2 linked regions of the Blastococcus colisei genome follow. The main gene of each other region encodes a partner of the protein of the gene in region 2 in a complex. Links are inferred from orthologs where the notes say so. Each region holds a gene or a part of one and is shown on either strand. Other genes may lie near its edges.

Region 1 (7,166 bases), 1.3 Mb from region 2 along the record:
GCCCCGGCGGCAGCTTGAGCCAGACGTAGAAGCCGCCGTCGGGCCGGGTCCACGCGGTGCCCGCGGGCATGAGCGCGGCCAGCGACTCCAGGGTGGCGTCCCGGCGCTCGCGGTAGAGCTCGGTGAACAGCTTGATCTGCTCGCGCCAGGGCTGGGTGTCCAGGTACCGGGCGACGGCGTACTGCGTCAGCGACGGCGGGCAGAGCACCTGCGCCTCGGTGGCCAGCACGAGCTTCTCCCGGACGGCGAGCGGTGCGAGCACCCAACCCACCCGCAGACCCGGTGAGAACGTCTTGGAGAAGGAGCCGAGGTAGATGACCCGCTGGTTGTTGCGGGCCCGCAGCGCACGCAACGGTTCGTGCTCGAATCCGAGCAGACCGTAGGGGTTGTCCTCGATGACGAGCAGGTCGAACTGCTCGGCGAGCGCCATGATCGCCTCGCGGCGCGGCTCCGACAGCGTGACGCCCGCCGGGTTGTGGAAGTTCGGCACCGTGTAGAGGAACTTCACGCGGTCGCCGTTGGCGCGGCAGTCGATGAGCGCTTCTTCCAGCGCCTCCGGGATCAGCCCGTGGTCATCCATCGCGACGTGCCGGACCCGGGCCTGGGCGGCCTGGAAGACGCCCAGGGCGCCGACATAGGAGGGACCCTCGGCCAGGATCACGTCACCGGGGTCGATGAAGACGCGGGTCACCAGGTCCAGGCCCTGCTGGGAGCCGACGGTGACGACGACCTCGCTGGGCGAGGCATCGGTGATGCCCTCCAGGGCCATGACGTCGCAGATCCGCTCGCGCAGCCGTGGGTCGCCCTGACCCGACCCGTACTGCAGGGTCTGCGCGCCCATGCCGGAGACGAGCTCGCCGATCATCGAGCCCACCGCGTCCAGCGGGAGGGCGGTGACCGCAGGCATGCCGCCCGCCAGGGAGACGACCTCCGGTCGGCTCACGACGGAGAAGAGTGCCCGGATCTCCGAGCTCTTCATGCCGTGCGTGCGTGCTGCGTACCGGTCGGCCAGGGGATCGAGCCGCGGATGCCGCGGGACGACGTGGGGATGCGCACCGTGCGTCAGGTGCGTTCCCGGCTGACCGGGACCGGCGGGTGAGCCGGGCGGGGTGGTGGGCACCTTCCGAGTGTAAGGACGGAACCTAGGCGGGCGAGCGTGCCGCCCGGATCAACTGGACTGCACCGGGCCGTCGGCCCGAGTGGGCCCCGGAGGGGTCCGCGCAGGGACGACTCAGCGGCTCAACGCATCGAGGGAACGGCACCTGGCCGCGGTGCGATCCGGAGGATCGCATTGTCACAGCTCAGATCACGGAGCCGGCAGCACGAAGGTGCCCGTGGGCGGATCTGCTTCTGCGGGCAGGTAGAGGCGCTGGACGGCGGCGAGGACAGCGGAGGCGATGGCGCTGCGGACGCGGGCGTCGAGGAGCAGCAGCCGGTCGACCGGGTGGGAGAGGTAGCCGCAGTCCAGGCGGACCGCCGGCATCCGGGTCATCCGCAGGAGGTCCCACGTCTTGGGGTGCGAGCCGAGGTCGAGCATGCCGGTGCGGGCGAGGACCTCACGGCGGGCCAGGTTGGCGAACTGCTCGCCGACGGTGGACGAGGGGCCGGAACCCGTGCCGTAGTAGTAGCTGGCCACCCCGCGCGCGTGCTCGGAGCTGTGCGCGTCGAGGTGCAGGGCGATGAACAGGTCGGCGCGGGCGTCGTTCGCGAACGCGGTGCGCTCGGCCGGCGACGGGTTCTGGTGCCGGCCGCGGGTGAGGTAGACCGTCGCGCCGGCTGCGGCGAGCCGGCCCTCGATGCGCGAGGCGAGGTCGAAGACCAGGTCGGACTCGGTGGTCTCCCCCTCGGTGCAGCCGGCGTCCTCGCCGCCGTGCCCCGGATCGACCACGATGCGCCGGCCGATCAGGTGCGGCCCGCTCTCGACGAGGGAGGCGCTCTGCCGGAGGAGCTGCGGCCGCCCGCCGGTGACCTTGCGGCCCAACTGGCGGAGGGCACGCAGGGTGGCCGGGCCGCAGGTGCCGTCGGCGGTGAGACCGTAGTCGCGCTGGAAGGCGCGGAGACCGGTCTCGGTCTCGGCGCCGAACACCCCGTCGACCGGGCCGGCGTCGTAGCCGAGCTCGTGCACCCGCTCCTGCAGGCTGATCACGTCGTCCCCGCGGACCGGCCGCTCGGGGTCGTAGCGCAGCAGCCGGTCACCCAGTGACCAGCGGGCCTCGTTCAGCGCCCGGTAGGTCTCCTCGCCCACGCGCCCGTCCACGGACAGGCCACGGTTCTGCTGGAAATGCCGGACCGCCAGTTCCGTCGCGTCGTCGAAGACCGCGGAGTCGAGCGCGACGTCGGGGAGCGTGGCCATGGCCTGCGGGGGGCGGGGAGTGGCGGCGCCGTCTCCGTCGGGCAGCAGGCCCAGGCTGCGGAGCGCCGTCTGTACGTCCGCGACGGCGGCCCCTCGGTCCCCGAGCCTCAGGATCTGCATACGGCTGTCGGTTCCCATCACAGCTCCGCTGGGGAACTCGAAAACTCCGCCGTTCTCGTCATCGTGCCCCGATTGTCGTCCCTGTCGGACGGCGCGGCCCATCGGGGGCCACTCCAACGGCGTCGGGCCCATCCGTCCGGGTGGACGAATGGGCCCGACGGTCACGCTCTGGAACGGCCACCCTTCAGGGGCCCGCGCCGAGCGTGCGAGAGAAAGGACCTCGTCCTCCTCACCCCTCGCAACTTGCGGCGAGCCTCGGGACGAGGCCTAGAGGTAGTCGGCGAGGTCGTTGAGGATCGCGCCCTTGGGCTTGGCGCCGATGATGCTCTTCACCGGCTTGCCACCCTGGAAGACCGTCATGGTCGGGATCGACATGACCTGGTAGTCGCGGGCGATCTGCGGGTTCTCGTCGATGTTGAGCTTGGCGATGGTCAGCTTGTCGCCGTGCTCGGCGGCGATCTCCTCGAGGACGGGGGCGACCATCTTGCAGGGGCCGCACCACTCCGCCCAGAAGTCCACGAGCACGGGCTTGTCGCTGCCCAGCACGTCGCTGGCGAAGCTGGTGTCGGTGACCGTCACGGTGTTGCCTGCCATCGGTCGTTCTCCCTCTCGTTCGCTTGCTCGAAGTCCTGTGGGGTCAACCCGCAGGTGGGTGGTTGTATGCCCGCTCAGCGCTCGTCGAACGTCTCGGCGAGCCAGCGCTCGGCGTCGATCGCCGCGGCCGCGCCGGTGCCGGCCGAGGTGATGGCCTGCCGGTAGATGTGGTCGACGACGTCACCGCAGGCGAACACACCGTCGATGTTGGTGCGGGTGCTGGGGTGCTCGACCTGGATGTACCCCGCGTCGTCCAGCTTGAGCTGGCCGGCGAACAGTTCGCTGCGTGGGTCGTGCCCGATCGCGACGAACAGGCCGCTGACCGGCAGCGTCTCGGTGCTGCCGTTCTCGACGTCGCTGATCTGGACGCCGTCCACGGTGCTGTCACCGAGGACGTCGGTGACCTGCTTGCCCAGCGCCCAGCGGATCTTCTCGTTGTCCTGCGCCCGCTTCACCATGATCTTGGAGGCACGGAGCTCGTTGCGCCGGTGGACGACGGTGACGCTCTTGGCGAAGCGGGTGAGGAAGGTGGCCTCCTCCATCGCCGAGTCACCGCCACCGACCACGACGATGTCCTGGTCGCGGAAGAAGAAGCCGTCACAGGTCGCGCACGCCGAGACGCCGCGGCCCAGCAGGCGCTGCTCGTTCTCCAGCCCCAGGTACCGGTACTTGGACCCGGTGGCGACGATGACGGCGTGGGCGCGGTGGACCTCGCTGCCGACCTTGACGATCTTGGGCTCGGCGGTGAGGTCGACCTCGGTGACGTCGCGCGGCTCCAGCTGGGCGCCGAACTTCTCGGCCTGGGTTCGCATGTCGTCCATGAGCTGCGGACCCTGGATGCCCTCCGGGAAACCGGGGAAGTTCTCCACCTCGGTGGTGGTCATCAGCGCGCCGCCGAACTGCGAGCCCTCGAACACCAACGGGTGGAGGTTCGCTCGGGCGGCGTACGTGGCCGCGGTGTACCCGGCCGGTCCGGACCCGATGATGATCAGGTCGCGGATGCCGTCGTGCTCGGCGGGCGGGATCACGGGGTTCTCGATCTCGCCCGTCGTCACGGCGGGACCGGGGGTTGGGGAGTCAGTCACGGGCGGCACAACGAGGATCGTAGGGGGAGCATTCCCCACGGCCGGCGTCCAGAGGCTCGCCCGTCCCGGGGAGGACGGCGTCCTCCTTCAGCCGGCCGCCTGGACGGTGACCTCGGCGATGTCGGCCGAGAAGCCGCCCTCGCTGGGCACCAGGCCGGTGAACCAGACCAGCACGTACTGCCCGGTGACCGGCTCCTCGAAGACGAGCTGCGTCTCCTCCTGCAGCTCACCTGCGGCGGCGACGTCGAAGGCGTCGACGCTCCCGCCCGCCGAGTCGGCGGTGCGGATCTCGACGGTGGCGCCGGGCGAGGTGCTGGTGACCGTGACCGCCCCGAGTTCCTGGGCGGAGCCCAGGTCGAGCAGCAGGCCTACGCCGTCCTTGAGGTTGCCGAAGGCCGGTGAGCCCCGGTACTCGTAGGTCGACCAGGATGTCGCGGGGTCGCCGTCGAAGGCGAGCGGCACGTCGTCGGGATGGTCGGGGTCACCGTCGCCCTGGGGGTCGAACACGTCGCCGCCGACGATCGGAACGGCCGCGCCCGCCTCGACGGGGGAGCCGGTCTCCGAGCCCTGCGCGGGGGCACTCACCGACGGGGTCGAGCCAGGCGTCTCGTCCACCTCACCGGCCACCGAGATGACGCCCTTGCCGAACCACCACGCCAGCGCCACCACCACGAGCAGGGCGAGCAGTGGCAGGCCGAAGACCACGAGGCGGTGCCGCGTGGCCCCGTCCTCGTCGATGTCGTTCTCCCCGGTGAGGGGTTCCTCGTACCGGCCGTCGTATCCGTCGTACCCGTCGTCGAGCACGTCGAGCGGCTCGTCGTCGAAGCGAGTGGGCGGGGAAGGGAATGCCGACCCGGCGTAGGCACCGGCGGCCGGGGTGACGGAACCGGCCGCGATCGTGTCACCGCCGAGGGCACCGGGAGGGACGGCGGTGCCGGTGACCGGTCGCACCGGCGGGACCGGGGGCAGTGTCTGCGGGTTCAGGCGGACCGGCTCGCCGTCGGGCGCCACCTGGGGGCGCGCGGGCGCGTCGGGGTGGTCGGAGGCCTGATCGGGCCGGCGATCGCGCAGGCGACGCAACCAGCCGCTGTCGGTCTCCTCGGCCCGGGCCGCCGCCGACATCGGGCCCGAGCGGGAGCGCTCGGCCAGCAGCGAGGCCATGGCGGCCACGCTGGACAGACCCTGGCCGGGCTCGGTCGACCGGGCCCGGCGCACCAGCGCGACGAGGTCCGACGGTCCGGTGAGCCGACGCTGTCCGGGCTGAGCCGGGTCGAGGCCGGTCAGGCACGCCTCCAGCAGCGCGCCCAGCGCGGCGATGTCGCCGTCGATGGTCCCGGTGGCGGCGGGAACCGCTCGCAGGCCCACCAGCCCGTTGGGGCGCAGCACGACGTTGTCCGGGGTGAGCCCACCGACGGCGAGGCCGACCCGGTGCGCCTCGGCCACGCCCTCGGCCAGGCGGCGCAGCACGGTCCGGACCTCCCGGTCGGGCATGGGCCCGCGGGTGAGGCGCTCGGCCAGGGTCTCGCCGTCGATCCACTCGTTGACGACGTAGGCGGCGCTGCCGGCCGCCCCCCCACCCACGGTGTCGCCGCCCGGCCCACCCCCGATGCCTTCGGAGGCGTCGTAGACCATCGCCAGGGCGGGAGTGGCCAGCCCGCCGGCGGTGAGGGCGCGGCTGATCCACGCGTGCGCGGCCTGGCCGGCCGGGGTGTGCACCCGGATGGCCACGTCGCGGTTGAGGACGCGGTCCTTGGCCCGCCAGCACTGGATGACGCCCGTCGGCGTCGGCTCGTCGGCGCCGATCTGGTCGAGCGGCCGGTAGCGGTCGGGAAGGCCGGTGGTCGTCGATGTCATCGACACTGTCGACCCCCTGTCCTGTTGCGGCCGCCGGCGCGTGCGCTCCGACGGTGGCGACGCATCCCCCGAGGGATCGGTCATCCGCGCCCCTTCCGTTCCCTGAGCGCTGCCAGGGGCTCCCGGATCTCGGGGACGCGGGCGATCACGAGACCTGCGAGAGCCACGCCGCCGATGACCACGGTACCGACCAGGACCGTCACGAGCGACCCTCCCGGGGACGTGCCGACGAGGTCGTCGGTCACGTTCCGGACAAGCAAGCCCACGGCGCCGGCGACGACGGACACGGCGGTCACGCGCAGCAGTGGACCGAACGTCGCGCGCGTCCGCAGGCCGCCCAGCCGGCGGCGCAGGGCCACGTCACCGATCACCCAGCCCGCCACGTAGGTGATGCTCGTGACGAGCATCAGTCCGGCGACGACGTCCTCCGGCTCGACGACGGCGGGCACGAGCAGCAGCAGGGGAACGCGGACGGCGACCATGCCCAGCTGGATGAACGTCGGCGTCCGGGCGTCCTTCATCGCGTAGAAGACCCGCAGCTGCAGCAGCGTCACGGCCATCGGCAGCAGCCCGAACGCGCCGATCGCCAGCGCCGTGCCGATCCCCTCGGCCTGCTCCGCCGTCGTGTTCCCGCGGGCGAAGGCCAGGACGCCGAGGGGCGCGCCGAGCACGGCCAGCAGCGCGGTGACCGGGAGCAGCCCGACGGCGGAGAGCCGGGTCCCCAGGGAGAGGTCCTCGATGACGGCGGGGGAGTCGTGCCGGGCGGCCGCCCGGCTCATCCGCGGCAGCAGGGCCGTGAGCAGCGCGACGCCGATGATCCCGTAGGGCATCTGGAACAGCAGGCTGGCGTTGGCGAAGGCCAGCGAGCCCAGTCCACCCTCGCGCCCGGCCTCGTTGGCGATCCGCATGGCGACGGCGACCCCGATCGCACTGACCGCCGAGTACGCGATCACCCAGAGTCCCAGCGTGCCGGCCTCTCGGAGGCCGGTGTTCCGGAGCCCCCAGCGGGGGCGGAGCGGCACGCCCACCCCCCGCAGCAGGGGAAGCAGCACCAGGGCCTGCACGGCGATCCCGAGCGTGGTCCCGATGCCGAGCAGCCATACCTGGCCGGGCGTGATGGTGACCGGGGTGAGTGCGCCCGGACCGCTCGCGGCCAGGAA
Region 2 (7,485 bases):
GGATGCTCACGGCGAAGTACCTGGACGGCGTCCCGGAGGGCTCCCGGGCGAGCCAGGGCAAGTCGCTGTCGACCGACCTGCTCACCGACGAGGCGCTCGGCCGCATCCGCACGCTCGACGGGATCGCCGACGGGCGTGGGCAGAGCCTCGCCCAGATGGCGCTGGCGTGGGCGCTGCGCGACCCCCGGATGACGACGGTGCTGATCGGCGCCAGCAGCGTCGGGCAGCTGGAGCAGAACGTGGCGGCGTTGGACAACCTGGCGTTCGACGACGACGAGCTCCGGGCCATCGACGAGCACGCCGTCGACACCGGCATCGACCTCTGGCAGGCGCCCCGCACCGCCTGAGGCGGATCGGTCAGGGCGCCTTGGGGACGAGCAGCCAGAGCGCGATGTAGACGATCTCGCCCACGCCGAAGAGGCCGAAGAGCACGAAGCCCACGCGCACGAGCCCGCGCGAGAGGCCGAAGCGGTCGGCCAACGCGGCGCAGACGCCCGCGATGACCTTCCCGGACCGAGGTCTGACCAGTGCTGCCATGGTTCGCCCCTACCCGCGATGCCGGCGGACCAACATGGGGCCCGGTTGCTGATGACCGGGACGCGCGGGATCCTCGGCCCTCGGCACGTGAACCAGGGGGAAGGCTGTGCGGGCGGACGAGATCAGGGACGTGTCCCGGCTGGCGCGACTGACGCTGCGTGGCAGCACGACGCGCATCCACGAGGTGCACCGCGGCATCGCGGGACGGGCGTTCGGAGCGGTCGGCCCGGCCGCGGCGCCGGTCCGGGCCGTCCACGACGCGATCGCCGAGGCGGCCTACGCCTCGGTCGGGGTGGCCCTCGGCGCGGGTGCACGTGTCGCGGGGGAGGCCGCCGCGCTGCGGGCCGACGGCCGAGAGCTCGACGATGCCCGCGCCGGCCGGGTGACGCTCGCGATCCTCAACGGTGCCCACGGGGATCTCGTCCGGCGCGAGGCGCCCGCGCTCGCGCTGGACATGACCGTCCGGGTGGCCGGACGCCCGGTGCCGGCCGAGCCAGAGGCGCTCCGCGACGCCTTCCCCGAGGCGACCGGGCGGCTGGCGGTCTTCCTGCACGGGCTCACCGAAACCGAGATCTCGTGGTGCTACTCGGCCGAGCGGCGCGGGGAGCCCGGGGTTACCTACGGCACGCGGCTGCGCGAGGACCTCGGTCTCACCCCGGTCTACCTGCGCTACAACACCGGGCTGCACATCTCCGACAACGGACGCTCCCTCGACGTCCTGCTGACCGCGCTGGTCGACGCCTGGCCCGTGCCGGTCCAGGACGTCGTCCTCATCGGCCACTCCATGGGCGGGCTGGTCGCCCGCAGCGCCCTGCACCAGGCGCACGGCGGGACGGCGGAGGCGCACGGCTGGACCCACCACGTGCGCGACACCGTCACCCTGGGGTCACCGCACCTGGGTGCCCCGTTGGAACGGGGTGTCCACCGGCTCGCCGCAGGGCTCGCCCGGCTGCCGGAGACCCAGCCGCTGGCCCGGCTGCTGTCGCTGCGCAGTGTCGGCATCAAGGACCTCCGCCACGGCACGCTGGTCGAGGCCGACTGGACCGATCGGGATCTCGACGCCATCGGCCCGGCGCCGCGCACCCACGTGCCGCTGCATGACGGCGCCCGTCACTTCGTCGTCCTGGCGACCCTGAGCCGCAATCCCGCGGGCCGGCTCGCGGACCTCCTCGGCGACCTCCTCGTGCCCCCGCGCAGCGCCACCGGCGACACGGGGGACGACGACCGGCTGACCTTCCCGCCCGATCACGTGCACCGGCTCGGGGGCCTGCACCACTTCGACCTGCTCAACCATCCCCGCGTCTACGAGCAGATCCGCACCTGGCTCGTCGACCGGCCGGAGGGCCCCCGTCCGTCGGCGCCCGGCGAGCGCATGACGTCCTGACCGGACATCCTGTCGCAGATCGCGCGTGACCCGGGGGCACGTTCGGCCGTTGTCTCGTCAGAGACGAGGGATTGTCGTCGGTCCGGCCAAGCCCACGACACGGCCTCCGTGCAGGAGATGTACGACCGGGTGGAGGACGACATCCAGGCCGGGATGGTCCGGCTGGTCGCCCGGCGCACCTCGCCGGTCTTCGGCCGTGACGCTCCGCTCGACGCGAGCCCCCGGCGTTGGCAGGGTGGGCCGCGACGGCCGACGACGACGGACGGAGCGCAGCGATGGCAGCCCGGTACGAGTACAAGGTCGCGGAGATCCGCGAGGGGATGATCGGCGGCAAGATGTCCGGCGACAAGCTGGAGAAGGTGCTCAACGAGCACGCCCGCGGAGGCTGGCAGCTCAAGGCGATCACCGCGGTCGAGGTGAAGGGCCGGATCGGCCCGGGCGGCGTCGAGGGTGTGCTGGTCACCTTCGAGCGTCCGGTGGCGTGACCACCCTCCCGCAGCTGAGCGACGAGGCGGCGGCGGACTGGCTCGAGAGGCACCGGTCCGGGGTCGCTCCGGAGGAGGCCCTGGCCTTCTTCGACGGGCTGCCTCCGGTGCCGGCGGCGGACATGCTCGGCCGATGGCGGGGGAGCGGCCTGCCGACCGGCTCGCGACTGGACGGGCTGCTCGAGGCCTACGGCTGGTACGGCAAGGAGGTCCTGGGCGCGGAGGCGGTCCATCCGTTGCTCCTCCGGGGCCCAGGGGGACGGCCGCGGGCGGTCGACCCGGTCTGGATCCCGCTGCCGTTGCTGCGTGACCACGCCGGCCTGGCGCGGTCGTGGCCGGTCCGGACGGCGTTCGGCCGGATCCGCCCGTTGCTCCACACCCACCGGCACAGGGCGCGGCTGCGGACGATCGAGCACCGGGGCGTGAGCACAGCGGCGATGGTCTACGACGCGCTGCCGATCATCGACGTGTTCCGCAGGGTCGGCCCCGACGTCGTCATCGGCGCGATGGACATGCGCGGTCTGCCGGAGCCGTTCTTCTTCCTCCTGGAACGGGACACTGCAGCGGACGTGTAACCGTCAGCGGACCGGGACCTGTAGTTCGCTGAGCAGGCCACGGATGCGGCGCTCGATCTCGTCGCGGATGGGCCGCACCGCCTCGACGCCCTGGCCGGCGGGGTCCTCGAGGTCCCAGTCGAGGTAGCGCTTGCCCGGGAAGATCGGGCAGGCGTCCCCGCAGCCCATGGTGATGACGACGTCGGAGGCCTCCACCGCGTCGGTGGTGAGCACCGTGGGCCGCTGGCCGGAGATGTCGATGCCGACCTCGGCCATCGCGTCGACCGCGGCCGGGTTGACCTGGTCGCCGGGCGCGGAGCCGGCCGAGCGGACCTCGACGCTGTCGCCGGCGAGGTGCCGGAGCCAGCCGGCGGCCATCTGGGAGCGGCCGGCATTGTGGACGCAGACGAACAGCACGCTGGGCGTGCTCACGGGATGCTCCTGACGGTCGCGGGGACGGTGGGATCGCCGGGGAACCAGCGGCGGGCGGCCCACAGGGACACGTAGACCAGGCCGACCAGGACGGGGACCTCGATCAAGGGCCCGACGACGCCGGCGAGCGCCTGCCCGCTGGTGACGCCGAAGGTGCCGATGGCGACGGCGATGGCCAGCTCGAAGTTGTTGCCGGCGGCCGTGAACGCGAGCGTCGCGGTCTTGGCGTACCCCAGGTGAAGCCGCATGCCGAGCAGGAACGAGCCGCCGAACATGAGGACGAAGTAGGCCAGCAGCGGCAGGGCGATACGGGCGACGTCCCAGGGCTGGGAGGTGATCGCCTCGCCCTGCAGCGCGAAGAGCATGACGATCGTGAACAGCAGCCCGTAGAGCGCGACCGGGCCGATCCGCGGCAGCAAGCTCTCCTCGTACCAGGCGCGGCCCTTGCGGCGCTCGCCCAGCGTGCGGGTCAGGAAGCCGGCGACCAGGGGGATGCCGAGGAAGACGAGGACGCTCACCACGATGGCCCAGACGCTGAACTCCGCCGACGTCGTCGACAGGCCCAGCCAGCCGGGGAGGACCTGCAGGTAGAACCAGCCGAGGGCGGCGAAGGCCACGATCTGGAAGACCGAGTTGATCGCGACGAGGACGGCGGCCGCCTCGCGGTCACCGCAGGACAGGTCGTTCCAGATCAGCACCATCGCGATGCAGCGGGCCAGGCCGACGATGATCAGGCCGGTCCGGTACTCGGGGAGGTCGGGGAGCAGGAGCCAGGCGAGCGCGAACATGAGCGCCGGGCCCAGCACCCAGTTGAGCACCAGCGAGGCGCCGAGCAACGTCCGGTCTCCGGTCACCCGGTCGAGCTCGGAGTACCGGACCTTGGCCAGCACCGGGTACATCATCAGCAGCAGCCCGATCGCGATCGGCAGGCTGACGTTGCCGACCTCGACCGCGGACAGCGCGTCGTCCAGACCCGGGACCCACCGGCCCAGGCCGAGGCCGAGCGCCATCGCAGCCACGATCCAGACCGGCAGGAACCGGTCGAGCGTGGAGAGCTTCTGCAGGACCGGCGCCTCGGCCGGGACGCCGGGGCGGGCGTACTCGCCGACGGTGTCGCTCATGCCGGGCTGAGGGTCAGCGCGGTGCGGCCGCTCGTGTCGAAGAGGGTGGCCACCGCGGCGAGGGCGGCCGGCCGCACCGCGTAGTAGACCCACACTCCGCGCTTGTCCCGGTCGAGCAGTCCTGCGGAGTGCAGCACCTTCAGGTGGTGGCTGATGGTGGCCTGGGTGAGGTCGAAGGCGTCGTTGAGGTCGCAGACGCAGGCCTCACCGCCGGCGCTCGCCGCGATCAGGCTGACCAGCCGCAGGCGGACCGGGTCGGCGAGCGCCTTGAGCAGGGGCGCGACCTGCTCGGCCTGCTCGGCGGACATCGGAGTGCCGGTCAGTGGGGTACAGCAGGCCAGTCCGGGCTCGCTCATCGTGGTTCCTCCGTGGCAGACATCGTCACCGATCATAGCGACACCCGTCGTATTGACAAGCATCGATATCTGGTGGTCCCATCCGTTCAGACATCGACGCTCGTCGATGCATGTGAACGGAAGGGTGGACCCCCATGTCCCGTGTCCAGCTCGCGCTCCGGGTCGCCGACCTCGACGCCGCCGTCGACTTCTACTCGCGGCTCTTCGACGCCGTCCCCGCCAAGCGCCGTCCCGGCTACGCCAACTTCGCCGTCGCCGAGCCACCGCTGAAGCTCGTGCTCCTCGAGGGCGAGCCCGGCGAGGCGACCCGCATGGACCACCTCGGCGTCGAGGTGCCGTCGCAGGACGAGGTCACCGCCGCCACGACCCGGCTCGCCGAGGCGGGGCTGGCGACGCGGGTGGAGGACAACACCACCTGCTGCTACGCCGTTCAGGACAAGGTCTGGGTGACCGGCCCCGGCGGGGAACCGTGGGAGGTCTACACCGTCACCGGCGACGCCCGCCCCGACCTCGAGGGCCGCACCGAGGCCGAACTCTCGGCCGTCGCCGGCGACGGCACCTGCTGCAAGCCGGAGGGCTCCGACTCCGACGCCCGTCTGGCTGCCTCCTGCTGCTGATCGCCGACGAAGGGCGCTGATGCGCAGTTCCGGGCAACGGAACTGCGCATCGGCGCGCACTGTGTGGCCCTCTGGCATCGTTTCAACCCGTGGACCTGGACGAGGTGGCCGACGAGCTCTACGCGGTGCCGCCGGAGGAGTTCATCGAACTCCGGAAGGCCCGCCAGGACGAGGCCAAGGCAGACGGCGACAAGGCCCTGGCCAAGGAGATCGGCGCGCTGCCCAAGCCGTCGGCCGCCGCATGGGCGTGCAACCTGCTGGTGCGGGAACAGCGCGCCGAGACCGAGGGCCTGGTCGAACTGGGTGACCTGCTCCGCGAGGCGCAGGAGAACCTTGCGGGCGAGCAGTTGCGGGCTCTCGACGTCCAGCGCCGGCAGCTGCTCACCGCCCTCACCCGGCAGGCACGCTCCCTGGCCAACGGGGAGGGGCACCCGGTCAGCACCTCGGTGGCCACCCAGATCGAGGAGACCCTGCGTGCGGCGATGTCCGATCCGGAGGCCGGCCGGGCGCTGCTGACCGGACGACTGACCTCCCCGATGAACTACAGCGGCATGGGGACGACGGTCGCGAAACCGGACCTCCGGCTGGTCCACCCAGCGCGTCCCGAACCCACCGCGAAGCCGGCGAAGGCGCCCGCGGCGACGAAGAAGCCGGCCGGCGAGTCGGCCGCCGACCGCCGGGCGCGCGAGCAGGAGGAGCGGCGGCGGGCCGCGGAAGCGAAGCGGCAGCGGGAGCTGGCGGCGGCGCAGGAAACGGCCGATGCCGCGGCCGCCGCCGCCGAGGAGGCCGAGTCCGCGCTCGAGGAACACCGGCGCGCCACGGAGGAGCTGACCGCCCGACGCGAGGAGCTGCAGGCCCGCGTGGAGGAGCTCGCCGATCAGCTGGCCGAGGCCGAGCGTGAGGCCGCCGAGGCGGCCACGGCGCTCAAGCGCGAGGAACGGCGCCTGGTGGCGGCCGAGCGTGAGGCGGCCGAGGCGGCCGAGGCCCGTGATCACGCCATCGCGCGGGTCACCAAGCTGTCGGAGGCCGGACCCGGCTGAACCGGCCCCTTGCCCGGCCGGTTCGGAGGGCGACCTGGAGCAGGTGGTCGCCGCCGTCCGCGAACCCTGACCTGTCCTTCATCGCGATAGAGCACAGGTCGGGTCAGCCCATCGTCTTCTGGCCGTCGAGCGATTCGCGCAGGATGTCGGCGTGCCCGGCGTGCTGGGCGGTCTCGGCGACGACGTGCAGGAAGACCCGCCGGGCCGAGCGGACCGCACCCGGCTGGAACCACGGGGCCTCGGGCAGCGGGTGGGAGGCGTCGAGGTCGGGAATCATCCTCACGAGCTCGTCGGTGCGCTCCGCGATCTCCGCGTACTCGGCGAGGACGCCCTCGAGCGTCTCCCCGGGCAGCAGGACGAACTCGTCGGCCCAGTTCTGGAAGCCGGCGTCATCGGTGGGTGTGGCGATCGCCTCCGGACCCTCGAGGACGAACCGCACCCAGCCCGCCTCCTGGTGCGCGACGTGCTTGAGCAACCCGCCGAGGGTCAGCTCGCTGGCGGTCGGCCGTCGCCGTGCCTGGTCGTCGGTCAGCCCTCGGACGGTGTACCGCAGGAAGTGGCGGTGCGCCGCCAGGGTCTCGAGCAGGTCGGCCCGCTCGGCGGTGAGGGTGGGAGTCGCGGTGGTCATGAGAGTCGCCTTCCGTCGTCGTCGATCGGTTCCGCATCACGCTAGGCACCTTTGGCGCCAGTTCTTGGCACCGATCGACGAGAATCTGGCGGCATGGCCGACACCGGGAACCGCACGCTGCGCCTCCTGTCCCTCATGCAGACCCGCCGCAACTGGGCCGGCGCCGAGCTCGCCCGCCGGCTCGGGGTCTCGGTCCGCACCCTGCGCCGGGACGTCGGACGGCTGCGCGACCTCGGCTATCCGGTCGAGGCGCAGCCCGGCGTCGACGGCGGCTACCGGCTGGCGCCGGGCGCCTCCCTGCCGCCGCTCGTCCTGGACGACGACGAGGCGG

What was found.
Region 1: the proteins of FHU33_RS06805 (region 2) and trxA are in contact, whole or in part, in an NMR structure (PDB 2IPA), measured with the Bacillus subtilis proteins. The link is inferred for Blastococcus colisei from one-to-one orthologs.

Annotation. Positions count from the first base shown.
Region 1 is NZ_VFQE01000001.1:75,219-82,384, forward strand. The notes cover bases 1,405-4,085. They hold trxA (thioredoxin), read right to left. Parts: upstream 3,068-4,085; coding sequence 2,741-3,067; downstream 1,405-2,740. Other genes in these bases: FHU33_RS00370 (N-acetylmuramoyl-L-alanine amidase), read right to left, coding at 1,405-2,491; trxB (thioredoxin-disulfide reductase), read right to left, coding at 3,142-4,085. Also shown: FHU33_RS00365 (aminotransferase-like domain-containing protein), read right to left, coding at 1-1,120; more of FHU33_RS00370, read right to left, coding at 1,307-1,404; more of trxB, read right to left, coding at 4,086-4,152; FHU33_RS00385 (hypothetical protein), read right to left, coding at 4,240-6,006; murein biosynthesis integral membrane protein MurJ, read right to left, coding at 6,087-7,166. UniProt on the Bacillus subtilis protein: Participates in various redox reactions through the reversible oxidation of its active center dithiol to a disulfide and catalyzes dithiol-disulfide exchange reactions.
Region 2 is NZ_VFQE01000001.1:1,424,921-1,432,405, forward strand. The notes cover bases 1,689-4,688. They hold FHU33_RS06805 (arsenate reductase ArsC), read right to left. Parts: upstream 3,393-4,688; coding sequence 2,985-3,392; downstream 1,689-2,984. Other genes in these bases: FHU33_RS06790 (lipase family alpha/beta hydrolase), read left to right, coding at 1,689-1,921; FHU33_RS06795 (DUF4177 domain-containing protein), read left to right, coding at 2,197-2,406; FHU33_RS06800 (DUF4334 domain-containing protein), read left to right, coding at 2,403-2,981; arsB (ACR3 family arsenite efflux transporter), read right to left, coding at 3,389-4,513; FHU33_RS06815 (ArsR/SmtB family transcription factor), read right to left, coding at 4,510-4,688. Also shown: mgrA (L-glyceraldehyde 3-phosphate reductase), read left to right, coding at 1-347; FHU33_RS06785 (PspC domain-containing protein), read right to left, coding at 358-537; more of FHU33_RS06790, read left to right, coding at 668-1,688; more of FHU33_RS06815, read right to left, coding at 4,689-4,869; FHU33_RS06820 (ArsI/CadI family heavy metal resistance metalloenzyme), read left to right, coding at 5,004-5,486; FHU33_RS06825 (hypothetical protein), read left to right, coding at 5,576-6,526; FHU33_RS06830 (DinB family protein), read right to left, coding at 6,630-7,154; FHU33_RS06835 (helix-turn-helix transcriptional regulator), read left to right, coding at 7,248-7,485. UniProt on the Bacillus subtilis protein: Catalyzes the reduction of arsenate [As(V)] to arsenite [As(III)]. In vitro, can dephosphorylate para-nitrophenyl phosphate (pNPP).